Regions from separate parts of the Streptomyces sp. NPDC036815 genome, predicted to be linked through region 1. Evidence: riboswitches for the same ligand, from Rfam matches in the RefSeq annotation. Region 1 holds a riboswitch; each other region holds the start of a gene.

The links. A riboswitch is a leader RNA that binds a small molecule or an ion and turns the genes downstream of it on or off. The one in region 1 is predicted to bind cobalamin.
Region 2: it holds a riboswitch for cobalamin, as region 1 does, so the genes downstream of both, cobN (cobaltochelatase subunit CobN) here and ACZ69I_RS10725 (CoA-acylating methylmalonate-semialdehyde dehydrogenase) in region 1, are expected to answer to the same signal.
Region 3: it holds a riboswitch for cobalamin, as region 1 does, so the genes downstream of both, ACZ69I_RS17390 (ribonucleoside-diphosphate reductase subunit alpha) here and ACZ69I_RS10725 (CoA-acylating methylmalonate-semialdehyde dehydrogenase) in region 1, are expected to answer to the same signal.
Region 4: it holds a riboswitch for cobalamin, as region 1 does, so the genes downstream of both, ACZ69I_RS05790 (cobalamin biosynthesis protein) here and ACZ69I_RS10725 (CoA-acylating methylmalonate-semialdehyde dehydrogenase) in region 1, are expected to answer to the same signal.

Annotation. Positions count from the first base shown of each region.
Region 1 covers NZ_JBVJPW010000003.1:423,773-430,748, reverse strand. The annotation lists gene ACZ69I_RS10745 (SDR family oxidoreductase) at 1-17, shown strand, start outside; gene ACZ69I_RS10740 (transporter substrate-binding domain-containing protein) at 53-775, opposite strand; gene pstS (phosphate ABC transporter substrate-binding protein PstS) at 1,050-2,204, shown strand; gene ACZ69I_RS10730 (SCO0607 family lipoprotein) at 2,338-2,673, shown strand; cobalamin riboswitch at 2,731-2,911, shown strand; gene ACZ69I_RS10725 (CoA-acylating methylmalonate-semialdehyde dehydrogenase) at 3,123-4,622, shown strand; gene ACZ69I_RS10720 (acyl-CoA dehydrogenase family protein) at 4,637-5,782, shown strand; gene ACZ69I_RS10715 (enoyl-CoA hydratase/isomerase family protein) at 5,779-6,870, shown strand; gene mmsB (3-hydroxyisobutyrate dehydrogenase) at 6,867-6,976, shown strand, end outside.
Region 2 covers NZ_JBVJPW010000008.1:236,045-243,020, reverse strand. The annotation lists gene ACZ69I_RS19015 (precorrin-2 C(20)-methyltransferase) at 1-172, opposite strand, end outside; gene ACZ69I_RS19010 (precorrin-8X methylmutase) at 169-795, opposite strand; gene ACZ69I_RS19005 (cobalamin biosynthesis protein CobG) at 807-2,090, opposite strand; cobalamin riboswitch at 2,199-2,327, shown strand; gene cobN (cobaltochelatase subunit CobN) at 2,365-5,970, shown strand; gene ACZ69I_RS18995 (amidohydrolase) at 6,010-6,976, opposite strand, start outside.
Region 3 covers NZ_JBVJPW010000007.1:219,677-226,652, forward strand. The annotation lists gene ACZ69I_RS17365 (carbon starvation CstA family protein) at 1-1,702, shown strand, start outside; gene ACZ69I_RS17370 (YbdD/YjiX family protein) at 1,699-1,899, shown strand; gene ACZ69I_RS17375 (DUF3311 domain-containing protein) at 2,010-2,279, shown strand; gene mctP (monocarboxylate uptake permease MctP) at 2,360-3,919, shown strand; gene ACZ69I_RS17385 (GNAT family N-acetyltransferase) at 4,002-4,532, shown strand; cobalamin riboswitch at 4,579-4,701, shown strand; gene ACZ69I_RS17390 (ribonucleoside-diphosphate reductase subunit alpha) at 4,833-6,976, shown strand, end outside.
Region 4 covers NZ_JBVJPW010000001.1:1,286,639-1,293,614, forward strand. The annotation lists gene ACZ69I_RS05770 (cobyrinate a,c-diamide synthase) at 1-147, opposite strand, end outside; gene cobO (cob(I)yrinic acid a,c-diamide adenosyltransferase) at 141-749, opposite strand; gene ACZ69I_RS05780 (putative cobaltochelatase) at 749-2,836, opposite strand; gene ACZ69I_RS05785 (cobyric acid synthase) at 2,883-4,391, opposite strand; gene ACZ69I_RS05790 (cobalamin biosynthesis protein) at 4,388-5,344, opposite strand; cobalamin riboswitch at 5,452-5,597, opposite strand; gene ACZ69I_RS05795 (hypothetical protein) at 5,741-5,965, opposite strand; gene ACZ69I_RS05800 (inorganic phosphate transporter) at 5,978-6,976, opposite strand, start outside.

The DNA of each region.
Region 1 (6,976 bases):
GGTCGGGACCGCTGTGAGGAGGAGCGGACCGTTCTGATCGGGGAGGGGCGAACTACCCGGGCGGGGCGGCCGGCGACTCGTTCTGTCCGGAGCGCCGCAGCGAAGCGGCGACGAACCCCGTGGCCTTGAGCTCCTCGACGAGGTCGCGGAGGAACTCGACCGTCCCGGACGCGCGGTCCCGTGTCGTGCCGACCGCCTGCCGGATCTGCATGAACCGGTCCTCGATCAGCCGCAGTTCGGGGTGGTCCGCCACGTACGCGGTCAGCGGCTGCCTGATGCCCGCCGCGACCTCCAGGCCCTCGGCGCGGAACACGTCGACTCCCTCGTCGCCGCGTACGACGCTCGCGTGCCGCAGCGTGCGGGAGAGGAACAGGTCGTAGGCGGAGCCCCGTTTCACCCCGATCCGCACCCCCGCCCGGTCGACGTCGGCCGCCGCGGTGAAGGGCGATTCCCGGGGGACGGCGTACACGCCCTCGATCACCACGTACGGGGCGGTGAAGGCGACCTCGGCCTCACGGGCCGGCTCGACGGCGAGGAAGCAGAGGTCGGCCCGGCCCTCCGCCATGGCTTCGTACGACTTGCGTGCGGCGTCGAAGCAGCGGAGTTCCACGGGGACGCCGAGGCGGGCACCGATCTCGCGCGCGATGTCGACGGTGATGCCGGAGGGAGCGGCCGAAGTGCCCTGGGCGAGGATGGGGTTGCCCAGATTGATGGACGCTCGGAGCACGCCGGTCGGGGCCAGGTCCTCGGCGACGGCAGCGGGCGTGCTCTTCATGGGGCGGAGTTTAGGACATGCTCCGGGGGACGACCGGTGAGAGGCTCTGCCCCCTCTCCGGGCCCTCGCCCCCCCCCGAACACCGTGCGTACATGCCTGCCTACCGCTCGATTCCCGTATCGCAGCACGTCGCTCGATGTTCGCCCTTGCTTCACCCGCCGCTGCCGCGGATCGGCGAACATCTGAGGTCCGGCCCGGAGTCGGTCGGAACAGACAGCCGGTCGAGACGCACGGCCGGTCGAGACCCATGTCGCGGTACCCCGAGGGGACAACGTTGCAACGCCCACGTCCAGGACGTACGTACCAAGGAGGCAGAGCGCACGCGGCGGTCTGCCTCACCGTTCTGCTCTCGCTCTCCCTCGCGGGATGCGGAGTCGCGGGCATCGGGGGTGACGACGGGGACGGCGACGAGCGGGGCGCCGCGCGTTCCTCCGCCGTCGCGGGGATCGACTGCGCCGACACCGGCAAGGTTCCGGGTACGGGGTCGAGCGCCCAGCAGAACGCCATGAAGTACTGGATCAAGCAGTACCAGCGCGCGTGCCCGGGCGTGCGGATCGCGTACAACCCGATCGGGTCGGGGGCGGGCGGCGCGCAGTTCCTGCGGGGCGCGACGGCGTTCGGCGGCTCCGACAGCGCGCTGAAGCCCGAGGAGGTCGAGCGCTCGAAGGACGTCTGCCGGGGCGGGCGCGCGATCGACCTGCCCATGGTCGGCGGGCCCATCGCGATCGGGTACGACCTGCCGGGCGTGGAGGACCTCGTCCTGGACGCCCCGACCCTCGCCGGAATCTTCGACCGGAAGATCACCTCATGGGACGATCCGGCGATCCGGCGCCTCAACCCCGACGCCGATCTGCCGTCCATGCCGGTCCGCCCCGTGCACCGGTCGGACGACTCCGGCACCACCCAGAACTTCCAGGCCTACCTCGCGGGCGCGGCGCCCGCCGCCTGGGCCCACCCGGTCGGCAAGGCCTGGCAGGGCGGGGGCGGCGCCTCCGCGAGCGGGTCCAGCGGCGTGGCATCGGAGGTGACCTCGGGGTTCGGTGCCATCGGCTACTTCGAGCTGTCCTTCGCGCGGGACCGGCGGATCAAGACCGTGAGCATCGACACGGGCGCGCCCGCCCCGGTCGCACCGACGCCGACGACGGCGTCGGCCGGAATCGCGCAGGCGCGCGTCGCGGGCAAGGGCCGGGACATGAAGCTGAAGTTCCGCTACGGCGCCGCGCATCCGGGTGCGTACCCGATCGTCCAGGTGACCTACGAGATCGTCTGCGACAAGGGAAACCACGAGGAGACGCTGCCCGCCCTCAAGTCGTTCCTGACGTACACGGCGAGTGAGGCGGGCCAGAAGGACCTGTCCGGCCTGCACTACGCGCCGCTCCCCGAATCGGTCGCCGGTCAGGTGCGCGACGTGGTCGGCACCCTGTCCTGACGTACGGGTGCGGCTTCCCGTGCGGGTGACCGAGGGGCCGCTCCTCTTTGAGTACCCGTACTCATGATCGGGAGCCACGGCTCGCGCAAGCTGGTGTGGCAACGTGCGACGAGCCGACATGAAGGAGCCGACAGTGGCCAGGAAGATCCGAGTTCGTACCGCCCCGCGAGCGATCGGCGGCCGTGTGGCGCGGGTCGCGGTGGGACTCGCGCTGGCTGGTGCGGTGGGTGGCGTGCTCTCCGCCTGTTCCACGGAGGACGCGATCTGCGGCGGCGGCGAGTATCCCGTCCTGCGGGTGGGTGGCAGCGGGTCGGCGTGCCAGCCCGACGGGGAGGAGCCGCCCAAGGGCTATGCCCGCTACCCGCAGGGGAAGGTCCCCGAGCATGTCGGGGACAAGTGGGACACGTACTGGAACGATCACACGCTCGACAAGGACGGCAGGATCGTGAAGCTGAAGGACGGCGAGTGATCGCGCGGACGCCGACTCGCCGGACGGGGTGGACTTACTAGGACGTCCAACTATATGTTCGTGACCAGAGCCCGCGGTGCAGGGAAGCCGGTGTGAATCCGGCGCGGTCCCGCCACTGTGACCGGGGAGTGCGTTCTCGCCGAGCGATACGCCACTGACGGAGCACGTCCCGTCGGGAAGGCGGGAGAACGCGCGCTGATCCGGGAGTCAGGATACCGGCCGCGGGGTGTTCCGTGTTGTCCACGAGGATGGAGCAGACACGCATGGCACCGGTCCGTGACCACGACCCAGGTGATCCGGCGAAGCGAGCGGCGACCCCTGTCGACGCCCGACTCCACGACGGCTCTTAGGCCTTCGCGTCCCACGTCAGAACCGCCCGCCCACCGCACCCGGTGGCGCCGACGGCCTGCCGTGCCATCCCCGGACTCACCTGACGAGAGCAGGCTCTCATGGTCCGTGAACTGACACATTTCATCGGCGGCAAACACGTGCGCGGGGCGTCCGGGCTCTTCGCCGACGTGTACGACCCCAACACCGGCTTTGTACAGGCACATGTGCCGCTGGCCGGGCGTGACGAGACGGTCGCGGCGATCGCCGACGCCGAGTCCGCGCAGCGTGCGTGGGGGGAGTGGAACCCGCAGCGGCGCGCCCGCGTCATGCTGCGTTTCCTCCAACTCGTCGACGAGGAGCGGGAGTCCCTGGCCCGGCTGCTCTCCAGCGAGCACGGCAAGACGGTCTCCGACGCCCACGGTGACCTGCAACGCGGCCTCGAAGTAGTCGAGTTCGCCGCGGGCATCCCGCACCTCCTCAAGGGCGAGTTCACCGACAACGCCGGTACCGGCATCGACGTGCACTCCCTGCGGGTGCCCCTCGGCGTCACCGCAGGGATCACCCCGTTCAACTTCCCCGCCATGATCCCGCTGTGGAAGGCGGCCCCCGCGCTCGCCTGCGGCAACTCCTTCGTCCTCAAGCCGTCCGAACGCGCGCCCTCCGTCCCGCTCAGGCTCGCCGAACTGTTCCTGGAGGCGGGTCTGCCGCCCGGTGTCCTGAACGTCGTCAACGGAGGCAAGGAGACCGTCGACACCCTCCTGGAGGACCCCCGGGTCCAGGCGCTCGGCTTCGTCGGGTCCACGCCGATCGCCGCGCACATCTACGCCACCGCCGCCGCGCACGGCAAACGCGCCCAGTGCTTCGGCGGCGCCAAGAACCACATGATCGTCATGCCGGACGCCGACCTCGACCAGGCCGTCGACGCCCTCGTCGGCGCCGGGTACGGCTCGGCGGGGGAGCGCTGCATGGCCATCGCGGTCGCCGTCCCCGTGGGCGAGGAGACCGCCGACGCGCTCGTCGCCCGGCTCAAGGAACGCGTCGCCGACCTGCGCATCGGCCCCTCCGACGACCCCGGGGCCGACTTCGGCCCGCTGGTGAGCCGAGACGCTCTCGACCGGGTCCGCCGTTACGTGGACATCGGCGTCAACGAAGGGGCCGAACTGATCGTGGACGGGAGGGACTTCACCCTCCCTGGCCACGAGAACGGCTTCTTCGCCGGAGCCACGCTCTTCGACCGCGTCTCGCCGCGCATGCGGATCTACCGCGAGGAGATCTTCGGCCCGGTGCTGTGCGTGGTCCGCGCGGCCGACTACGAGACCGCTCTGCGCCTGCCCACCGAACACCCCTACGGCAACGGCGTGGCCCTCTTCACCAGGGACGGCGACACCGCCCGCGACTTCACCCGCCGCGTCGGCGCCGGCATGGTCGGGATCAACGTGCCGATCCCCGTACCGGTGGCGTACCACACCTTCGGAGGCTGGAAGCGGTCCGGCTTCGGCGACCTCAACCAGCACGGCCCCGACGCCGTCCGCTTCTACACCCGTACGAAGACCGTCACCTCGCGCTGGCCCTCCGGGGCCAGGGAGGGTGCGAGCTTCACCATCCCGACGATGGGATGACGGCGATGACATCGATGGCCACCACCCTCACCAAGGACCAGCTCGCACTGGCCGAGGTCACACTCGACTTCGCCGATACGTATCTGGCGCCGCACGCCGTCGCCTGGGACCGCGACAAACACTTCCCCGTGGACGTCCTGCGCAAGGCCGCCGAACTGGGCCTCGGCGGAGTCTACGTACGCGAGGAGCACGGCGGTTCCGGGCTCGGCCGCACCGACGGAACCCTCGTGTTCGAGGCGCTGGCCACCGGCTGCCCCTCCATCGCGGGCTACCTCTCCATCCACAACATGGTCGCCTGGATGATCGACCGGTACGGCGACCAGGACCAGCGCGCCCGCTGGCTGCCGGACCTGTGCACGGCCGCGTCCCTGGGCAGCTACTGCCTCACCGAACCCGGTGCCGGATCGGACGCGGCGGCCCTGCGGACGCGGGCCGAACGCCACGGCGGGGGCTACGTCCTGACCGGCGTCAAGCAGTTCATCTCCGGAGCGGGCGCCTCGGACGTGTACGTCGTCATGGCCCGCACCGGCGAGGAGGGGCCCGGCGGCATCTCCGCGTTCGTCGTCGAACGGGACGACCCCGGCCTCTCCTTCGGCGCCGACGAACGCAAGATGGGCTGGAACGCCCAGCCGACCCGCCAGGTGCTCCTCGACGGCGTCCGCGTCCCCGCCGGCCGGCGGCTCGGCGCCGAGGGGGACGGCTTCCGCATCGCCATGTCCGGCCTCAACGGCGGACGCCTCGGCATCGCGGCCTGCTCCCTGGGCGGCGCCCAGAGCGCACTGCACCGCAGCGTGGCCTACCTCGCCGACCGCGAGGCGTTCGGCGCCTCGCTCCTGGACGCCCAGGCGCTGCGGTTCCGGCTCGCCGACATGGCCACCGAGCTGTCGGCCGCCCGCGCGCTGGTGCGTCAGGCGGCCGACGCCCTCGACAGGGACGACGCTCGGGCCCCGCAGCTCTGCGCCATGGCCAAGCGGTTCGCCACGGACACCGGCTACTCCGTGGCCGACCGGGCGCTCCAACTCCACGGCGGCTACGGCTACTTGAGCGAGTACGGCATCGAGAAGATCGTCCGTGACCTGCGGGTCCACCAGATCCTGGAAGGAACCAACGAGATCATGCGCCTGATCGTGGCCCGCGGCCTGACCGAGGCCGTCCGATGAGCGCGGCGGACGACTCCGTGCTGCTCGACTCCGTGCTGCTGCGCGTCGAAGGCCGCGCGGCCCATGTGGTCCTCAACCGCCCCAAGGCCCTCAACGCCCTCACCCACACCATGGTGCGCCGCATCGACCAGGCACTCACCGACTGGGAACGGGACCCCGCGGTGGACACCGTCGTCCTCACCGGAGCGGGGGAGCGCGGCCTGTGCGCGGGCGGGGACATCCGGTCCATCCACGAGGACGTGACGACCGGTGACGGAGAGGCGACGCGGGACTTCTGGCGTGACGAGTACCGCCTCGACGCCCGCATCGCGCGCTTCCCGAAGCCGTTCGTGGCCGTCATGGACGGCATCGTGATGGGCGGCGGTGTCGGCGTCTCGGCCCATGCGGAGGTGCGCGTGGTCACCGAACGCTCCCGCGTGGCGATGCCGGAGACCGGCATCGGCTTCGTGCCCGACGTCGGCGGCACCTATCTGCTTGGCCTCGCGCCCGGCGGGCTCGGTGCTCATATCGCCCTCACCGGGGCGCAGTTGACGGCCGGGGACGCGCTCAGGTGCGGCCTCGCCGACCACTTCGTACCGTCGTCGGCCCTGCCCCGGCTGATCGCGGACCTCGCCGAGGCGCCCGTACGAGACGTCCTCCCGCGATACGTCCAGGACGCGCCGCCCGCTCACCTGGCCGACGAGCGCGAGTGGATCGACCACTGCTATGCCGCCGACACCGTCGAGGAGATCGTCGACCGGCTCCACGCGGACGGTTCGCGCGCGGCGAAGGAGGCGGCGGAGACCCTGCTCGGGCGCTCGCCCACCGCGCTCAAAGTGACCCTGGAGGCGCTGCGGCGCGCACGCGGCCTCGGCTCGCTGGAAGCCGTCCTCGACCAGGAGTACCGCGTCTCGTGTGCGGCCCTGACCTCGTACGACCTCGCGGAGGGCATCCGCGCCCAGGTCATCGACAAGGACCGCACGCCGCGCTGGAGCCCCGGCACGCTCGCCGAGGTGGCCGCGGACGACGTCGCACGTTTCTTCGCGCCGCTCGGGGGCCGTGAACTGGCCCTGAACGGCGGGGCCGTGACGCAGGAGGTGGCGTGGTGAGCGGGGCCAAGGGTGCAGGGCTCGCCGAGTCAGTCGAGACAGCCGAGGCAGTTGCGTCTGCCGAGTCGGCCGAGGCGAGGACCGTCGCCTTTGTCGGACTCGGCAA
Region 2 (6,976 bases), on a different contig from region 1:
GGTGCGCGGCCGCGATCGAGCGGGCGATGGACCGGCCGTGCCGCGCCGAGTGGTAGGCGACGACGTCGGCCGACGCGATCACCTCGACGGCGCGCAAGGTCATCAGCGACGGGTCGCCGGGGCCGAGGCCGACCCCGTAGAGCCGCCCCTGCGGGCGCTGTTCGGTGTTCACTCCGTCTCGCTCGCAATCGCGTTGATCGCCGCCGCGGCCATCGCGCTGCCGCCGCGACGCCCCCGTACGACCAGGTACTCCAGACCGGAAGGGTGTGCGGCGAGCGCGTCCTTGGACTCGGCGGCGCCGACGAAGCCGACCGGGATGCCGAGGACGGCGGCCGGGCGCGGCGCGCCTTCCTCGATCATCTCCAGGAGGCGGAAGAGCGCGGTGGGCGCGTTGCCGATGGCGACGACGGAGCCTTCGAGGCGGTCGCGCCACAGTTCCATGGCGGCGGCGCTGCGGGTGGTGCCCAGGCGCGCCGCGAGGTCCGGCACGGAGGGGTCGGCGAGCGTGCAGATCACGTCGTTGTCGGCGGGCAGCCGCTTGCGCGTGACGCCGCTCGCGACCATGTTCGCGTCGCAGAGGATCGGCGCGCCGTCGCGCAGCGCCTTGCGGGCGTCGGCGATCACCCGCGGGCTGAAGGCGAGATCCTTCACGAGGTCGACCATCCCGCAGGCGTGGATCATCCGGACCGCGACCTGGCTGACGTCGGCGGGCAGGCCGTGGAGGTCCGCCTCCGCGCGGATGGTGGCAAAGGACTCGCGGTAGATCGCCGCGCCGTCCTTCTCGTAGTCGAACACTGTGCTCTCGCTCATCTCGTGGCCGTAGGGGTGGTCTTGGTCGTACGTGCCCTGGTGATCTGCTCGGTCAGGGTGGCGCCGGGTACGGACAGCCGCTCGCCGCCCGCGGTGCGCACCGTCACCTCGTACCGCCCGTCGCCGGTGGCGAGGACGTCGGCCCAGTCGCCGCGCGGGTGCCCGCACCGCCGCTCGCAGCCGGACCAGTGGACGGGGAGCCCGCCGGGACCCGGCACCACGTCCGCGCGCACGTCGGCGAGGGACTTGGCGCAGCCGGGGCGGCCGGTGCAGGCGCCGACCCCGAGCCAGGGGGAGTCGGGGGTGGTGACGTATCCGGCGTCCGCGAGCGCGGCCAGCCGTTCGCGGGCCGAGGCCGCGTCGGCGAAGCCGGGGAGCACGAAGCCGCGCCACGGGGTGACCCGCAGCTCGTCGGCGGGGAGCGGGAGCAGGGCGCGCCACTGGGCGGCGCTGACCCGGCCGAGACGGGCGTTCACCGCGACCGCGTGTCCGGCGGCGCCGGGGGCGGGCGGGGCGCCGCGGACCGTGTCCGGGACCTCGGTCCGCTCGGCCGCGACGTCCGCCCGCTCCAGCGCTCCGGCCAGGTCCACGTCCTGGCCCGCGGGAAGTTCCGTGACCCGCCAGGCTCCGTTGCCCGCCGCGCGCACCGCGTCGAGGAAGGCGCCGGCGGCGGCGAGGGCGGCGCGCGGGGCGTCGGCTCCGGCGATCCGGAAGGCGCGGCCCCCGACGCGTACGACCGCCGTCCCGCCCGATTCTGCGATCAAGGTCACATCCGCGCCGATCCCGGCCAGGTCCGCGCGCCCGTCGTCCAGGGCGAACAGGAAGCGGCCGGAGAGTGCCGTCGTCCACTCCTGCGCGCACAGGAGTCGGTCCAGCTCACGGGCCCACAACTGCACGTCGGCGTGGCCGAGTCCGTCGGTTCCTGCGAGGGGGGACGCGAGGACGTTCCGCACGCGCTCGTGCCGTGCGGAGGGCAGCAGGCCCGCGTCGGCGAGCAGGCGGGAGAGTTCGCCGCCGCACGCGTCGCCGAGGCCGCGCAGCTCGATGTTGCCGCGCGAGGTGACGCTGAGGTTCCCGTCGGCGAGACGCTCCGCCGCGGTGCCGAGCACAGCGGCCTGACGGGACGTCAGAAGGCCACCGGGCAACCGGAGTCGGGCCAGCCCGCCGTCGTCGGCGAGGTGCAGGCGAAGGGCGCCGGGGCAGGCGTCGCCCCGGTCGCGTATGAGGGATTCGCCCTGGTCTGGGGAAGAGGCTCGGGTGGGCGGCATGGCGGCGAGCATACCCACGCGGATCCGGCCGGTCGCCTCCCGAGACGGGCCGTCCTGGCAGGTGGCCGCCCCGCACCCGGCGGGCAGGACTTACTATGCAGGCGGCGGGCTACCAAGTCCGTCGACGCCAGCGACGGCGTGGGTCCACCAGGACCCGAGGGAGGAAGCCCGGTGCGAATCCGGCGCGGTCCCGCCACTGTGAACCCGGACTCCGGGTGAGCCAGGAACTCCTGCCGTCCATACGACCACCCGGGGCGCGGACACCCCGAGGAAGGCCTGCGCCCGCATGCTTCTGCTGTTGTCGACCTCCGACACCGACCTGCTCAGTGCCCGCGCGGCGGGAGGCCCCGTCGACTACCGGTTCGCCAACCCCTCCCGCCTCGACCTCGACGGGCTGCCCGCCCTGCTCGACGGCGTCGACCTCGTCGTCGTACGCCTCCTCGGCGGCGTCCGCGCCTGGCAGGACGGCCTGGACCAGCTCATCGCCACCGGCCTCCCGGTCGTCGTGCTCACCGGCGAACAGGCACCCGACGCCCAGCTGATGGCGTCCTCGACCGTGCCGGTCGGCATCGCCGCCGAGGCGCACGCCTACCTCGCGCACGGCGGCCCCGCCAACCTGGAGCAGCTGGCCCGCTTCCTCTCCGACACCGTGCTGCTCACCGGCCACGGCTTCGAGCCGCCCGCGCCCGCCCCGTCCTGGGGCCCGCTGGAGCGCACCGCGCGCGCGGTCGAGGGGCCGACGGTGGCGGTGCTCTACTACCGGGCCCACCACATGAGCGGCAACACCGCCTTCGTGGACGCGCTGTGCGGCGCGATCGAGGACGCCGGGGCCCGCCCGCTGCCGCTGTACGTGGCCTCACTGCGCGCCCCCGAGCCCGAGCTGATCGACGCGCTGCGCGCCGCCGACACCATCGTGACGACGGTGCTCGCGGCCGGCGGCACCAAGCCCGCCGAGGCCTCCGCGGGCGGCGACGACGAGTCGTGGGACGCAGGCGCGCTGACCTCCCTCGACGTGCCGATCCTGCAGGCCCTGTGCCTGACCGGGTCGCGCTCGGCCTGGGAGGAGAACGACGAGGGCGTCTCGCCCCTCGACGCCGCGAGCCAGATCGCGGTGCCGGAGTTCGACGGCCGCCTCATCACGGTCCCCTTCTCCTTCAAGGAGATCGACGAGGACGGCCTGCCCGCCTACGTGGCCGACGCCGAGCGGGCGGCCCGCGTCGCCGGAATCGCCGTGCGCCACGCGCGCCTGCGGCACATCCCGGCCGCCGACAAGCGCCTCGCCCTGGTCCTCTCCGCCTACCCGACGAAGCACTCCCGCATCGGCAACGCGGTCGGCCTCGACACCCCGGCCTCCGCCGTCGCGCTGCTGCGCAGGCTGCGCGCCGAGGGCTACGCGTTCGGCCCCGAGGCGGACCTGCCCGGCCTGGTCTCCGGCGACGGCGACGAGCTGATCCGCGCGCTCATCGACGCGGGCGGCCACGACCAGGACTGGCTGACCGAGGAGCAGCTCGCCGCCAACCCGGTGCGCATCCCCGCCGCCGACTACAAGCGCTGGTACGCGACGCTCCCCGCGGAGCTGCGCGAGTCCGTCGAGGGGCACTGGGGCCCGCCGCCCGGCGAGATGTTCCTGGACCGCTCCCGCGTGGGCAACGGCGGCGACCCGGAGGGCGACATCGTCCTGGCCGCTCTGCGCCGCGAGAACCTCCTCATCCTCATCCAGCCGCCGCGCGGCTTCGGCGAGAACCCCATCGCGATCTACCACGACCCCGACCTCCCGCCGTCGCACCACTACCTGGCGGCGTACCGCTGGATCGCCGCCCCGGCCGACGACGGCGGCTTCGGCGCCGACGCGATGATCCACCTCGGCAAGCACGGCAACCTGGAGTGGCTGCCCGGCAAGAACGCGGGCCTCTCCGCGGCCTGCGGCCCCGACGCCGCGCTCGGCGACCTGCCGCTGATCTACCCCTTCCTGGTCAACGACCCGGGCGAGGGCACCCAGGCCAAGCGCCGCGTGCACGCCACGCTCATCGACCACCTGGTGCCGCCGATGGCACGCGCCGACTCCTACGGCGACATCGCGCGCCTGGAGCAACTCCTCGACGAGTACGCCCAGATCAGCTCCATGGACCCGGCGAAGCTGCCCGCGATCCGCGCACAGATCTGGACGCTCATCCAGGCCGCGAAGCTCGACCACGACCTGGGCCTGGAGGACCGCCCGGACGACGACGGCTTCGACGACTTCCTGCTGCACGTCGACGGCTGGCTCTGCGAGATCAAGGACATGCAGATCCGCGACGGCCTGCACGTGCTCGGCACCGCCCCGGCGGCCGGCGACCGCGTCAACCTGGTCCTCGCGATCCTGCGGGCCCGCCAGATCTGGGGCGGCACCACCGCCCTGCCCGGCCTGCGCGAGGCTCTCGGTCTCGACGAGTCCGCGGCGACCCGCGTCAGCGCCGACGAGGCCGAGGAGAAGGCCCGCGCGCTGGTCCAGGCGATGGACGACGCGGACTGGGACCTCGCGGCGATCCCGCGCGACCAGGGTGAACAGGTCGCCGCCGTACTGGAGTTCGCGGCGCGCGAGGTCGTCCCGCGCCTGGCGGGCACGACCGCCGAGCTCGACCACGCGGTGCACGCCCTGAACGGCGGCTTCGTCCCCGCGGGCCCGTCAGGATCGCCGCTGCGCGGCCTGGTCAACGTCCTGCCGACCGGCCGCAACTTCTACTCGGTCGACCCGAAGGCCGTCCCCTCGCGCCTCGCCTGGGAGACGGGCCAGGCCCTGGCCGACTCGCTCGTCGAGCGGTACCGGACCGACAACGGCGAGTACCCCACCTCCGTGGGCCTCTCCCTGTGGGGCACCAGCGCGATGCGCACCGCGGGCGACGACGTCGCGGAAGCGATGGCCCTGCTCGGCATCCGCCCGGTCTGGGACGACGCCTCGCGCCGCGTGACGGGCCTGGAGGCCATCCCGTACGAGGAGTTGGGGCGCCCGCGCATCGACGTGACGCTGCGCATCTCGGGCTTCTTCCGCGACGCGTTCCCGCACACCATCGGCCTGCTCGACGACGCGGTACGGCTCGCCGCCTCGCTCGACGAGCCCGCCGCCCGCAACTACGTGCGCGCCCACGCCCAGGCCGACCTCGCCGAGCACGGCGACGAGCGCCGGGCCACCACCCGCATCTTCGGCTCGCGCCCCGGCACGTACGGCGCGGGCCTGCTCCAGCTCATCGACTCCCGCGACTGGCGCACCGACGCGGACCTCGCCGAGGTCTACACGGTGTGGGGCGGTTACGCGTACGGCCGGGGCCTCGAAGGACGCCCGGCCCGTGCCGAGATGGAGACGGCGTACAAGCGCATCGCGGTGGCCGCGAAGAACACGGACACCCGCGAGCACGACATCGCGGACTCGGACGACTACTTCCAGTACCACGGCGGCATGGTGGCGACCGTGCGCGCGCTGCGGGGCACGGCTCCGGAGGCGTACATCGGGGACTCCACCCGCCCCGAGACGGTCCGCACGCGCACGCTGGTGGAGGAGACCTCGCGGGTGTTCCGCGCGCGCGTGGTCAACCCCAAGTGGATCGAGGCGATGCGCCGCCACGGCTACAAGGGCGCCTTCGAACTCGCCGCCACGGTGGACTACTTGTTCGGCTACGACGCGACGACGGGCGTCGTAGCCGACTGGATGTACGACAAGCTCACGGAGACGTACGTCCTGGATCCGACGAACCGTCAGTTCCTCCAGGAGGCCAACCCCTGGGCCCTGCACGGCATCGCGGAACGCCTCCTGGAGGCGGAGTCGCGCGGCATGTGGGCCAAGCCGGACCCGGCGGTCCTCGAAGCGCTGCGCCAGGCCTACCTGGAGACCGAGGGCAACCTGGAGGACGAGGGCTGAGCCCGCACCTCCCCCGCGATCTCCTCGTGCGGCCGCCCGTCACGCCGACGGGCGGCCGCCGAGCCAGGCCAGCGCGCCCGCCGTCAGGGCCGTCACGCCGGTGGTGAGTGTCGGCTCGACCAGCGGCGCGAAGGACGGCGAGTGGTTCGAGGGGATGTCCCGCTCGAAGGTGCCCGCCTGCTGCGCGGCGGCCACCTCCGCCGGGTCGGCGCCGCCGAACAGCCAGTAACAGAGCGGCACTTCACGCTCGGCGGCGGTGGCGAAGATGCCGACGTCCTCGCTGCCGGTCACCTGGCCGGGGTCGATGACCCGCGCCGCGCCGATGACGGCGCCGATGGCCGCCATCGTCCGCTCCACGGCGTCCGCGTCGTTCGTGACGACGGGGAAGGTGTCGATCGCCGTGATCTCCGGCTCCTTCTCCGCTCCGGCCGTGACCGCCTCGCCCCGGACGATCCGCTCGACGGCGGCGAGGACCCGCGTGCGGACCTCGGGCGTGTAGGTGCGGATGTTGAGCTGGAGCTCGGCCTCGTCGGGAATGATGTTGTGCTTCGTGCCCGCCCGCAGCGCGCCGACGGTGACCACGGCGGTCTCCCCGCCCGCGATCTCACGGGACACGACCGTCTGGAGCCGCATCACGGTGGCCGCCGCCATCACCACCGGGTCGACCGAGGTCTCCGGGCGCGAGGCGTGCCCGCCCGATCCGAACAGCCGCACCCGCCAGGCGTCCGTGGCCGCGAACGCGGGCCCCGCGTGGGCGCCGACCATCCCCGCGGGCAGCGGCGCCACGTGCTGGCCGAGCACGACGTCCGGCGTGCCGAACCGCTCGTAGAAGCGGTCGTCGACCATCTCCCGCGCGCCCTGCCCGGCCTCCTCGGCGGGCTGGAACACCGCGACGATCCGGCCGGACCAGTCGCCGCGGGCCTCCGCGAGCAGCCGCAGCGCGCCGAGCAGGCAGGTGACGTGCATGTCGTGGCCGCACGCGTGCATCACACCGTCGGTACCGGAC
Region 3 (6,976 bases), on a different contig from region 1:
GCGCGAGGAGATCGGCCCGTTCGGCGGGGCCGCCGCGCTGCTCGCCACCTTCGCCATCATGATCATCCTGCTCGGGGTGCTCGCCCTCGTCATCGTCAACGCGCTGGCCGACTCGCCGTGGGGCACCTTCTCCATCGCGATGACCATTCCGATCGCCCTCCTCATGGGCTTTTACCTGCGGGTGCTTCGCCCCGGCCGGGTCAGCGAGGTCTCCTTGATCGGCGTCGCGCTGCTGCTGCTCGCGCTCGTCGGCGGGCGCTGGATCGCCGAGTCCTCGCTCGCGGACACCTTCACCCTGGCGCCCTCGACGCTGGTGATCTGGCTGGTGGCGTACGGGTTCATCGCCTCGATCCTGCCGGTGTGGATGCTGCTCGCGCCGCGCGACTACCTCTCCACCTTCATGAAGATCGGCACCATCCTGCTGCTCGCGCTCGGCGTCGTGATCACCCTGCCGACGCTGAAGATGGACCCGGTGACCGACTTCGCCGCGCGCGGCGACGGCCCGGTCTTCGCGGGCTCGCTCTTCCCCTTCGTCTTCATCACCATCGCCTGCGGCGCCCTGTCCGGCTTCCACGCGCTGATCTCCTCGGGCACGACGCCGAAGATGATCCAGAAGGAGACGCAGGTCCGGATGATCGGCTACGGCTCCATGCTGATGGAGTCGTCCGTCGCGGTCATGGCGCTCGTCGCGGCCTCGGTCATCGACCCGGGCCTGTACTTCGCGATGAACGCGCCGGCCGGCGTCGTCGGCCAGACGGTCCAGGAGGCGTCGAAGGCCGTCGCGGGCTTCGGGTACTCCATCTCGCCGGCCGACCTGGCGCAGGCCGCCAAGGACGTCGAGGAGTCCTCGCTGCTCTCGCGGACCGGCGGCGCGCCCACGCTCGCGGTGGGCGTCTCGGAGATCTTCTCGAAGGTCACCGGCGGCTCGATGCGGGCCTTCTGGTATCACTTCGCGATCATGTTCGAGGCGCTGTTCATCCTGACCGCGCTCGACGCGGGCACGCGCGTGGGCCGCTTCATGCTCCAGGACATGCTCGGGAACGTCTACAAGCCCTTCAGGAACCTGAGCTGGAAGCCGGGGCTGCTCCTGACCAGCGCGGCGGTCACCGGGCTGTGGGGCTACTTCCTGTGGGTGGGCGTGCACGAGCCGCTCGGCGGGATCAACCAGCTCTTCCCGGTCTTCGGCATCGCCAACCAGCTCCTCGCCGCCGTCGCCCTCGCCGTCTGCACCACGCTGCTCGTGAAGTCCGGTCGCCTCAAGTGGGCCTGGATCACCGGGATTCCGCTCGCCTGGGACGCGACGGTGACGCTCACCGCGAGCTGGCAGAAGGTGTTCTCCAGCGATCCGCGCGTCGGCTTCTTCCAGCAGCGCGCGAAGTATCAGGACGCCATCGGCGAGGGCAAGGTCCTGCCGCCCGCCAAGTCGATGGACGACATGCACACCGTCGTCACCAACTCCACGGTGGACGGCGTCCTTTCGGCGGCGCTCGCACTGCTCATCGTCATCGTGATCCTGGACGCGGCGCGGGTGTGCCTCAAGCACCTGCGCGACCCCGGGGCCACCCGCCTGAAGGAAGCGCCGTACGTGGAGTCGAAGGTGACCGCGCCCGCCGGGCTCTTCGCGACCCGCGAGGAGAAGCGCGAGGCCCAGGAGGCCCTGGAACGGCAGCGCGCCACCACCGGCCCCGGGGCGTCCTCGTGACGGCGCCGCTGCTGCGCGGCCTGCGCTGGATCCGCTGGTACGTCAGGGAGTTGACCGACGAGTCGGCGTACGAACGGTACGTGGCTCATATCCGCAAGGACCATCCCGCCGCAACCGTCCCCAGTCGCCGCGCATTCGAACGCATGCGGACGGACCAGCAGGAGTCGGACCCCCGTCGGGGGTTCCGCTGCTGCTGAGCAGGGACATTCATCCGTCCGTTATCCGGACGGGGGTTCCATACCGCGAGACTGTGGCTTAGATTTCCCGCACGTTAAGCATGGGATAAGTGAGGGAACGGAGCCGCGCTATGTCAGATGCGCCTGAAGTGAACAGACCGGTCGTCACGCCGGTCCGCGTGGTCGTCGCCGTCTGCCTCGTCGCGCCCTTCGTGGCGATGCTGTGGGTGAGCTCCTACGCCAAGGTCGACCCGACACTGATCGGCATTCCGTTCTTCTACTGGTACCAGATGCTGTGGGTGCTCATCTCCACGGCGCTGACGATGATCGCGTACAAGCTGTGGCAGCGTGACCAGCGCGCCCGCAAGGCCGAGCAGGCCTCGGGGGGTGCCGGAAAGTGACCACACTCGCATCGGGGACGGGCGGCGTGAACGGCATCGCGCTGGCCGTCTTCATCTTCTTCTTCGTGGCCGTCACGGCGATGGGCTTCCTGGCCGCGCGCTGGCGCAAGGCCGAGACCGAGAGCCTGGACGAATGGGGCCTGGGCGGCCGGTCGTTCGGCACCTGGGTCACCTGGTTCCTGCTCGGCGGCGACCTCTACACGGCGTACACCTTCGTGGCCGTCCCCGCGGCGATCTACGCGGCGGGCGCGGCCGGCTTCTTCGCCGTGCCGTACACGATCCTCGTCTACCCGCTGATCTTCACCTTCCTGCCGCGCCTGTGGTCCGTCTCGCACAAGCACGGATACGTGACCACGTCCGACTTCGTGCGCGGGCGGTTCGGCTCCAAGGGGCTCTCGCTGGCCGTCGCGGTCACCGGCATCCTCGCCACGATGCCGTACATCGCGCTCCAACTGGTCGGCATCCAGGCCGTGCTGGACGTCATGGGGGTGGGCGGCGGACCCGACACCAACTGGTTCGTGAAGGACCTGCCGCTCCTCATCGCGTTCGCGGTGCTCGCCGCGTACACGTACTCGTCCGGTCTGCGCGCGCCCGCGCTGATCGCGTTCGTGAAGGACGGCCTGATCTACCTGGTCATCGCCGTCGCGATCATCTACATCCCGATCAAGCTCGGCGGGTTCGACGAGGTCTTCCGGGCGGCGAGCGACAAGTTCTCTGCGTCCAACGAGGCGGCGGGCAAACCCGTCGCGGGCCTCGCGCCGGGCGAGGCCGGGCAGTGGACGTACGCGACGCTCGCCCTCGGCTCCGCGCTCGCGCTGTTCATGTATCCGCACTCGATCACGGCGACGCTCTCCTCCAAGAGCCGCGACGTGATCCGCCGCAACACCACGATCCTGCCGCTCTACTCGCTGATGCTCGGCCTGCTCGCGCTGCTCGGGTTCATGGCGATCGCGGCCGGGGTGAAGGTGGAGAACGGCCAGCTGGCGATTCCGCAGCTGTTCGAGAACATGTTCCCCGACTGGTTCACGGGCGTCGCGTTCGCGGCGATCGGCATCGGCGCGCTCGTCCCGGCGGCGATCATGTCGATCGCGGCCGCGAACCTCTTCACCCGCAACATCTACAAGGACTTCCTCAAGCCGGACGCGACGCCGCAGCAGGAGATGAAGGTCTCCAAGCTGGTCTCGCTCCTGGTGAAGGTCGGCGCGCTCGCCTTCGTCCTCACCATGGACAAGACGGTCGCGATCAACTTCCAGCTCCTGGGCGGCATCTGGATCCTGCAGACGATGCCCGCGCTGGTCGGCGGCCTGTTCACCCGGTGGTTCCACCGCTGGGCGCTGCTCGCGGGCTGGGCGGTCGGCATGGCCTACGGCACGCTCGCCGCGTACGGCGTCGCCTCGCCGACCCAGAAGCACTTCGGCGGCTCGTCCGACGAGATCCCCGGCATCGGCGAGATCGGCTACATCGGCCTGACCGCGTTCGTCCTGAACGTGATCGTGACCGTGGTCCTCACCTTCGTCCTGAAGGCCCTGAACGCCCCCGACGGCGTCGACGAGACGTCCCCGGAGGACTACACGGCCGACGCGGGCGACCCCGGCGTCATAGAGGAACTGCCGAAGGCGACGGCGGGCGCCGGACACTGAGTCCCGCCCCCTGCGCACAGCGAAAAAGGGCCGCCGGAAAACCGGCGGCCCTTTGCCGTACCCGTATTGCACACTGCGCCGCATGGACATCACGATCAGGCGGGCACGGCCCGAGGAGTACGGGGCGCTGGGCGATCTCACCGCGCAGGCCTATCTCGACGACGGACACCTGGACTTCGGGGCGGAGGACCGCTATCTGCCCGTGCTGCGGGACGTGGCGGGGCGCGCGGCGCACGCCGAGATCCTGGTGGCCGCGGCGGACGACACGGACGGCGGGCTGCTCGGCGGCGTGACCTTCGTGCCGTCCTGCGGCCCCATGGCCGACATCGCGCGGGAGGGCGAGTCGGAGATCCGCATGCTGGCGGTCTCGCCCGCGGCGCGCGGCCGCGGTGTGGGCGAACTCCTGGTGCGCTCCTGCGTCCAGCGGTCCAGGGACGCGGGCCGCGACCGGCTCGTCCTGTCCTCCTCGCCCTCGATGCGCACCGCCCACCGGCTCTACGAACGCCTCGGCTTCGCACGCACCCCGGAGCGCGACTGGTCCCCGATTCCCGGCCTCCCGCTGCTCACCTACGCGTTGACACTTCAGGGGCCACCGGCCGGGCCCGCAGCGTGATCCGACACAAGATGTGGGCCTGCTTCAGTAGTGCGACACAAGATGTATGCTCGTGCTCGCTGTCGCCGCAGGGGAATCCGGTGCAAGTCCGGAACTGTCCCGCAACGGTAGACGTGTGCGCATTTGTCGTACGCGGAGTCCGAAGACCTGCCGGCAGTGCACCCGAGTCGTCCGGCCCGGGTGCCGACCGTCCGGGCCTCGTGGAATGGGCCGGTGGACGCGGTACGCCGCCCTGCCCGGGTGCGCCCGTGTGTGCCGCCCCCTCCCCCAGGCCCAGAGCCGAGCGAGGGAGAGCTCCACGTGACCATCGCGCCCGCCGAACCTGCGTCAGTGCCGGCATCGCGACCCAGTGACAGCGCCGAAAGCACTGAGGGTACCGACGCGCCGGGGACCGCGCTGCTGCGCACCCTGACCGACCTCACCGCCGACCTCCCCGACGCCGACCCTGGCCGGGTGGCGGCCGCCGCGCTGCGCGGCCGGTCGGCCAGGGCCGACGAGAGCGAGCTCCGCGAGCTCGCGACCGAGGCGGCGGCGGGGCTCATCTCCGAGGACCCGGCGTACTCCAAGCTCGCCGCCCGGCTGCTCTCCCTCTCCATCGCCGCCGAGGCCGCCTCACAGGGCGTGCGCTCCTTCACCGAGTCGATCGCGGTCGGCCACCGCGAGGGCCTGATCGCCGACCGCACCGCCGCGTTCGTGACCGCGCACGCGGCCCGGCTCGACGCGCTCGTGGAGAGCGCGCTCGCGGACGGCGCCGACTTCCGCTTCGGCTACTTCGGCCTGCGCACGCTGCACAGCCGCTACCTGCTGCGCCACCCGATCACCCGGCAGGTCATCGAGACGCCGCAGCACTTCATGCTGCGCGTCGCGAGCGGTCTCGCGGAGACCGACTGGGACACGGCGGCGGACAGCGGCCGCGCGGTCGGCGAAGTAGCCTCGCTGTACGGGCTGATGAGCCGCCTGGACTACCTGCCGTCCTCGCCGACGCTCTTCAACTCCGGCACCCGGCACCCGCAGATGTCCTCCTGCTACCTCCTCGACTCCCCGCTGGACGAGCTCGACTCGATCTACGACCGCTACCACCAGGTCGCGCGGCTCTCCAAGCACGCGGGCGGCATCGGCCTCTCGTACTCCCGCATCCGGTCGCGCGGTTCGCTGATCCGCGGCACGAACGGGCACTCCAACGGCATCGTGCCGTTCCTGAAGACCCTCGACGCCTCGGTCGCCGCGGTGAACCAGGGCGGGCGGCGCAAGGGCGCGGCCGCGGTCTACCTGGAGACCTGGCACTCCGACATCGAGGAGTTCCTGGAGCTGCGCGACAACACCGGTGAGGACGCGCGCCGCACGCACAACCTCAACCTCGCGCACTGGATCCCGGACGAGTTCATGCGCCGCGTCGCCGCCGACCGGGAGTGGTCGCTGTTCTCGCCGTCCGACGTGCCCGAGCTCGTCGACCTGTGGGGCGAGGAGTTCGACGCCGCCTACCGCGCGGCGGAGGCCGCGGGCCTGGCCAGGAAGACGATGCCGGCCCGCGACCTCTACGGCCGCATGATGCGCACCCTCGCGCAGACCGGCAACGGCTGGATGACCTTCAAGGACGCCGCCAACCGCACCGCGAACCAGACCGCGGAGCCCGGCCACACCGTGCACTCCTCCAACCTCTGCACGGAGATCCTGGAGGTGACGGACGACGGCGAGACGGCCGTCTGCAACCTCGGCTCGGTCAACCTCGGCGCGTTCGTGGAGGACGGCGACCTCGCGTGGGACCGCCTCGACGAGACCGTCCGTACCGCCGTCACCTTCCTCGACCGCGTCGTCGACATCAACTTCTACCCGACCGAGCAGGCGGGCCGCTCCAACGCCAGGTGGCGCCCGGTGGGCCTCGGCGCCATGGGGCTCCAGGACGTCTTCTTCCAGCTGAAGCTCCCCTTCGACTCCCCCGAGGCACGGGCGCTCTCCACCCGCATCGCCGAGCGCATCATGCTCGCCGCGTACGAGACGTCCGCGGACCTCGCCGAACGCAGCGGACCCCTCCCGGCCTGGGAGAAGACCCGCACCGCGCGCGGGGTCCTGCACCCCGACCACTACGACGTCGAGCTGGCGTGGCCGGAGCGCTGGGCGGCGCTGCGGGAGCGCATCGCCGTGACCGGGATGCGCAATTCGCTGCTGCTCGCCATCGCGCCGACCGCCACCATCGCGTCCATCGCGGGCGTCTACGAGTGCATCGAGCCGCAGGTCTCCAACCTCTTCAAGCGCGAGACGCTGTCCGGCGAGTTCCTCCAGGTCAACGCGTACCTGGTCCAGGAGCTGAAGCGGCTCGGGATGTGGGACGCGCAGACCCGTGAGGCGCTGCGCGAGGCCAGCGGCTCGGTGCAGGGGTTCGACTGGATCCCCGCGGAGGTGCGCGCGCTGTACCGCACGGCGTGGGAGCTCCCGCAGCGCGGCCT
Region 4 (6,976 bases), on a different contig from region 1:
GTGGTAGCCGGGGTCGATGTAGTCGGGGCCGACCTTGTGCGGCGACACGGCGAGCCCGGCCGCCGCGAACGCGGCCATCAGGCCCGTCGCGACGGTCGTCTTGCCGCTGCCCGACGACGGCGCCGCGATGACGAGGCGAGCTACCACTCGATGCCCCTCTGGCCCTTCTGGCCCGCGTCCATCGGGTGCTTGACCTTGGACATGTCGGTGACCAGGTCGGCGAAGTCGATCAGCTGCTGCGGCGCGTTGCGGCCGGTGATCACGACGTGCTGGGTGCCGGGACGGCCGCGGAGGACCTCGACGACCTCCTCGACGTCGATCCAGCCCCAGTGCATCGGATAGGCGAACTCGTCGAGGACGTACAGCTTGTACGTCTCCTCGGCCAGGTCACGCTTGACCTGCTCCCAGCCCTCGCGGGCCTTGTCCTCGTTCGTCAACTCGCCCTCGGCGGGAGCGCGCTGGATCCACGACCAGCCCTCGCCCATCTTGTGCCAGGCGACCGTACCGCCCTCGCCCGATGCGCCGAGGACCTTCAGCGCGTTCTCCTCGCCGACCTTCCACTTCGCCGACTTCACGAACTGGAAGACCCCGATCGGCCACCCCTGATTCCAGGCGCGCAGCGCGAGCCCGAACGCGGCCGTCGACTTGCCCTTGCCGATGCCCGTGTGCACGAACACCAGCGGGCGGTTGCGGCGCTGGCGCGTCGTGAGCCCGTCGTCCGGTACGACGTTCGGCTGTCCCTGCGGCATTAAGCGGCCCTCCTCGAAGGCGAGTTCATTGTCTGTACGTCCTTGACGAGGCCGGCGATCGAGTCCGCCCGCAGCTCGTCGAGGGTCACGGCCGTCGCGCCGAGCTCACCCGCCAACCGTCCCGCGAGACCCAGGCGTACGTAGCCGGATTCGCAGTCGACGACGACCGAGGCGACCTGGTCGTCGGCGAACAGCCGGGCCGCGCGCCCGGCCTGGGCCACGGGCTCCACACCGCCCGTCGCGCGCCCGTCCGTCACCACGACCACGAGCGGCCGCCGCGCGGCGTCCCGCAGCCGCTCGACCCGCAGCACGTCGTGCGCCTTCAGCAGGCCCGCGGCCAGCGGGGTGCGGCCGCCGGTCGGCAGCGATTCGAGCCGGGCGGCGGCCGCGTCCACCGACGACGTCGGCGGCAGCGCCACCTCGGCGCCCGTGCCCCGGAACGTCACGAGCCCCACCTTGTCGCGCCGCTGATAGGCGTCGAGGAGCAGCGAGAGTACGGCGCCCTTGACCGCGCTCATCCGCTGCCGCGCCGCCATCGACCCGGAGGCGTCCACGACGAACAGCACGAGGTTGCCCTCGCGGCCCTCGCGCGTCGCCTGCCGCAGATCGTCACGGCGTACGACGAGCCCGGTGCCGGAGCGCCCGCGCGCCTTCTGGTGCGGGGCCGCGGCCTGCACCGTGGCCGCCAGGTGCAGCTTGGTCAGGGCGCCCCGGGGGCGGCGCGAGCCCGTCGTGCGCCCGTGTTCGGTGCGGGCGCGCGAGCGGCGGCCCGCCGCGCCCTCGCCGATGCCGGGCACGCTCAGCATCTTGGTGCGGAACGGCTCGGCGGCCCGCACGGCCTGCTGCTCGCCGGCGGCTCCGCCCGGGGCCGGGGCGGGCTCCTGCGCGGGCTCCTGGGGGGCGGTCGTCCCGTCGGGGTCCGGGCCCCGGTCCTGCGCGGGAAGCTCGGGGGAGGGGGAGTCGGGGCCGTCGGGACCGTCGGCGGGGGGCTGTCCGCCGCCGCCCCCGTCGGGGCCGCCGTCCGGGCCGCCGCCCTCGGGGTCGTCACCGCCCTCCGGAGGCTCCGGCTCCGTGTCCTCGCGCGCCTCCTCCAGCGTCTCGTCGAGCTTGTCCTCGTCGAGCCCGGGGGCGTCGAAGGGATTGCGGCGCCTGCGGTGCGGCAGCGCGAGCAGCGCGGCCTGGCGCACGTCCTCGCTCTGCACGTCGGTGCGGCCCGCCCACGCGGCGAGGGCCGTCGCCGTGCGCGCCATCACGATGTCCGCGCGCATCCCGTCGACCTCGAAGGCGGCGCAGGTCGCCGCGATCTGCCGGAGCGCCGCGTCGCCCAGGGTGACCCGGGGGAGCAGCGCGCGGGCCGCCACGACCCGCTCGCGCAGCGCGCCCTCGTCCTCGTGCCAGCGTCCGGCGAAGCCCTCGGGATCGTCGTCGTAGGCGAGCCTGCGCCGGACGACCTCGACGCGCTGGTCGGTCTCGCGGGACGCGGCCACCTCGACGGTGAGCCCGAACCGGTCGAGCAACTGCGGCCGCAGCTCGCCCTCTTCGGGGTTCATCGTGCCGACGAGCAGGAAGCGCGCGGCGTGCCGCACGGAGACGCCCTCGCGCTCCACGTACGAGGCGCCCATCGCGGCCGCGTCCAGGAGGAGGTCGACCAGGTGGTCGTGGAGGAGATTGACCTCGTCGACGTAGAGGATGCCGCGGTGCGCGTCGGCGAGCAGACCCGGCTCGAAGGCCTTCACGCCCTCCGCGAGCGCCCGCTCGATGTCCAGGGCACCGACGAGCCGGTCCTCGGACGCGCCGACGGGCAGCTCCACCATCCGCGCGGGCCGCGCGGTGGCGCCGCCCGCCTCGTGCGGGCCGTCCGGGCAGTTCGGGTCGGCGGCCTTCGGGTCGCACGAGAAACGGCACCCGGCGACGACCGGCACCTCGGGAAGCAGCGCCGAGAGCGCGCGCACGGCGGTGGACTTGGCGGTGCCCTTCTCCCCGCGCACGAGCACACCGCCCACTGCGGGCGAGACGGCGTTCAGCAGGAGCGCGAGCCGCAGGTCGTCCTGGCCGACGAGAGCGGTGAACGGGTACGGGGTGGTCACTGAGCCTCCTTGATGCGGTGGTGCGTGGTGGTGCTCACGACGGCGCTCACGAGGGCGCGCCGGGCGCGATGAACGGCAGCCCGGCCGGCGCGCCGTTCTCGATCAGGCCCAACAGGCCGTCCGTGTCCGCGTGTTCTTCGATCAGGTCGCCGAGCAGGTCGAGCTGTTCCTCGCGCAGCGTCCCGAAGCTGGTGTCGGGTGCGGGGACGAAGCGGCGTCCGGCCGCGCGGGCGACCTCGGTGAGGAACCGGCGCCGGAACGCGTCGCTCTCCAGCGACCCGTGCCAGTGCGTGCCCCACACCTCGCCGACCCGGCAGCCGTCCAGGAAGGGTTCGCCGCCCGCCACCTCGGCGACGCCGTGGTGGATCTCGTACCCCTCGACGGGCTCGCCGAGGGCCTCGCCCACCGGCCGGGCGAGGGTCTTCTCGCGGGCGAACCGCACCCGCACCGGCAGCAGCCCGAGCCCGTCGACGGACCCGGCCCGCGACTCCACCTCGTCCTCGATGTGCTCGCCGAGGACCTGGAAGCCGCCGCAGATGCCCAGCACCGGCCTGCCCTCGGCGGCGCGGCGCGCGAGGGCGTCCGCGAGGCCGCGCTCGCGCAGCCACCGCAGGGCGCGCACGGTCCCGCGCGTGCCCGGTACGACCACGAGGTCGGCGTCGACGAGTTCCTCGGCCCGGTCCACGAACCGCACGACGACGCCCGGCTCCGCGGCCAGTGCGTCCACGTCGGTGAAGTTGGACATCAGCGGCACCGCGCACACGGCGACCCGCAGCACGTCCTCGCCGACCGGCGGGGCCACCACGGACTCCCGGACGGCGCCCCGCAGGGACACCCGCAGGCCGTCCTCCTCGTCGATGCCCAGCCCGTGCTGGAACGGCAGCACACCGAACGTGCGCCGCCCGGTGAGCCCGTGCAGCATGTCGAGCCCGGGTTCGAGCAGGGAGACGTCGCCCCGGAACTTGTTCACCAGGTAGCCCGCGACGAGTTCCTGGTCGGCCGCGCTCAGCAGCGCCGTCGTCCCGAAGAACGACGCGAACACCCCGCCCCGGTCGATGTCCCCGACCACCAGTACGGGGAAGCGGGCGGCGCGCGCGATGCCCATGTTCACGATGTCGGTGCGCCGCAGGTTGATCTCGGCGGGACTGCCCGCGCCCTCACAGATCACGGCGTCATACGTGCCCCGGAGCTCCTCCAGGCATCCCACGACCGTGTCGAGCAACTGCGCCTGCCGCCCCCCGTGGTAGCCACGGGCGCTCATCTCGCCCACGGGCCTGCCCATCAGCACGACCTGGCTCGAGCGGTCACCGCCGGGCTTGAGTAGTACGGGGTTCATCAGCGCGCTGGGCTCGACGCGGGCGGCCTGGGCCTGCATGGCCTGGGCCCGGCCGATCTCCGCCCCCTCACGGGTGACGAAGGAGTTGAGGGACATGTTCTGCGCCTTGAACGGCGCGACGGACACCCCTTTGCGGGTCAGCCACCGGCAGATGCCGGCGGTGACGACGCTCTTCCCCGCGTCCGAGGTGGTCCCGGCGACCAGCAGTCCACCGCTCATGCTTTCCCTCTCCTCGACCTTGCCGACCGCAGCACCCAGCGGGCACCCACCACGACCCCGAGGGCGAGCAGGCCGACCCGGCGGGACAGCTCGGCGGCCCGCTCGATGTCCGCCGCCTCGACGTCGCGTCCCGCCGCGTTCAGAACGGGCCGGTGCTCGACCCGGCCCCCGTACGAGAGCGTTCCCCCGAGCCGCACGCCCAGCGCCCCGGCGAAGGCCGCCTCGACGGGCCCGGCGTTCGGGCTCGGGTGCGCGGCCGCGTCGGCGCGCCACGCCCGTACCGCCCCCGAGGGCGAGTCACCGGCCAGCGCCGCGAGCCCCGCGGTGAGCCGCGCGCCCGGCCAGCCGAAGACGTCGTCGAGGCGGGCGGACGCCCAGCCGTAGCGCCGGTACCGGGGCGACTTGTGGCCCACCATCGCGTCCAGCGTGTTGACGGCCCGGAACCCGACGAACCCGGGGACGCCGCCCAGGGCGCCCCACACGAGCGCGCCGACGACCGCGTCGGAGGTGTTCTCGGCGACGGACTCCACGACGGCCCGGGCGATGCCGTCGGCGTCGAGCGCCTGCGGGTCCCGTCCGCACAGGTGCGGCAGCCGCTCCCGCGCGACCTCGATGTCCCCGGCCTCCAGCGCCCCGCCGATGGCCCGCGCCTCCCGCGTCAGCGACGTACCGCCGACGACGGCCCAGGTGGCGGCGGCGGTCAGCGCGACGGACCCGGCCCGGGAGCGGCGTACGAGAGCGGTGGCGAGGGCGGCGGCACCCGCCGCGCCCCCGGCGCACACCACGGCGTGCAGCACACCCCAGCCTCGGTGGTCGCGCCACAGCATCCGCTCGACGGCGCCCGCGGCACGGCCGAACGCGGCGACCGGATGGCCCCGGCGGGGATCGCCGAGCAGCAGGTCACCGAGGAGGCCGGCGGCGGCGCCGTACGCGAAGTCGCGATCGGCACTCATGCGCTCAGCCCGCCGCTGCGCTGAGGAGACGGCTCGTACTCAAGAGAAGGGGCGGCACCGGGCGGCCGAGCATGGCGATATGTCCTCACTCAGGGTGTCCGCGCCCTGGTTCGACGTGATCGGCGGCGAGAGTTCCTGGCTCGCGGGGAATGGCTCCCCGGTGACAGTGGCGGGACCGCGCCGGATTCGCACCGGCTTCCTCTTCTGCCGCCGTAGTTGGCCCGGGCAGTCCACCACGGCCCGCGAAGGCCCGTCAACTCGCTGTTGACCTGCGGCGGGAGAGTGTGTTGGGGCCCACACGGGCGGCCCGCGCGCGGGGCCCGCACGCGAGGTCCTGACATGCGCGTGGGGCGCGGAGCGTCCGTACGCTCCGCGCCCCACGCGGGACGGCTGCCGTCAGGCGACGATCAGGAAGATCCCGTACGCCACCGCCGCCGCGCACAGGGCGAAGCAGGCGTACGCGCCGGTGCGGGCGAGGGGGGCGGCGCCACCGGTGGAGGCGGCCGCCGTCTGCTGCTTGGAGAGGCCGACGATGCCGAGGGTGAAGAGGCCCACCAGGGCCACGGTCACCGCGAGACTGACTCCGAAGACGGAGCCGAGAGCTGCCCAGTCGATGCTCATGCTGGTCTGTCCTTACACGGTCGCGGGCCGGGCGGGGTCCGCCATGGCGCCGGTCGTGGTGGTGGTCGGAGCCGTGACGGTGGCCTTGACGGACGCGTCCGACGCGACGGAAGAGGCCATCGCGCCCACGGGGGGCGGCGTGACGGCGGCGATCGCGGTGGTCACCACGCCCGCGGGCTCGGTGGTCGCGGTGTCGTCGGTGCGGATCTCGTCATCCGTGACGTTGGTGTGGTCGACGGCGTTGCGCCGGGAGAGCGTCCAGATCACGCCCGATCCGGCGATCAGGAGCGCCGCGGTGGCCGTGATGCCCCAGGGGCCCTGCTTGGTGAGGAACTCGGCGCCCGCGCCGACCAGACCCGCGGCCGGCAGGGTCAGGCCCCACGCGACGAACATCCGGGTGGCGGTCGACCAGCGGACGACGCCGCCCTTGCGGCCGAGGCCCGCGCCCATCACGGCGCCCGAGCAGACCTGGGTGGTGGAGAGCGAGAAGCCGATGTGGGAGGAGGCGAGGATCGCGGTCGCGGCGCTGGTCTGGGCAGCGAAGCCCTGCTGCGGCGCGAGGTCGGTCAGGCCCTTGCCCATGGTGCGGATGATGCGCCAGCCACCGAGGTAGGTGCCGAGCGCGATGGCGATGCCGGCCGAGACGATGACCCACATCGGGGGGTTGGCGCCGGGGTTCAGGACGCCGCCCGTGATCAGGGCGAGCGTGATGATGCCCATGGTCTTCTGCGCGTCGTTCGTGCCGTGGGCCAGGGAGACGAGTCCGGCGGAGGCGATCTGGCCTGCGCGGTAGCCCTTGGCGGTGGCCTTCTGGTCCGTGGTGCGGCCGATGCGGTACGTCAGGCGCGTGGCCAGCGTCGCGGCGATGCCCGCGACCAGCGGAGCGGCGACGGCCGGGATCAGGATCTTGGTGACGACGGTGCCGCCGTTGATCGACGACCAGCCCATCGACATGACCGCGGCGCCGATGAGGCCGCCGAAGAGCGCGTGGGAGGAGCTGGAGGGCAGGCC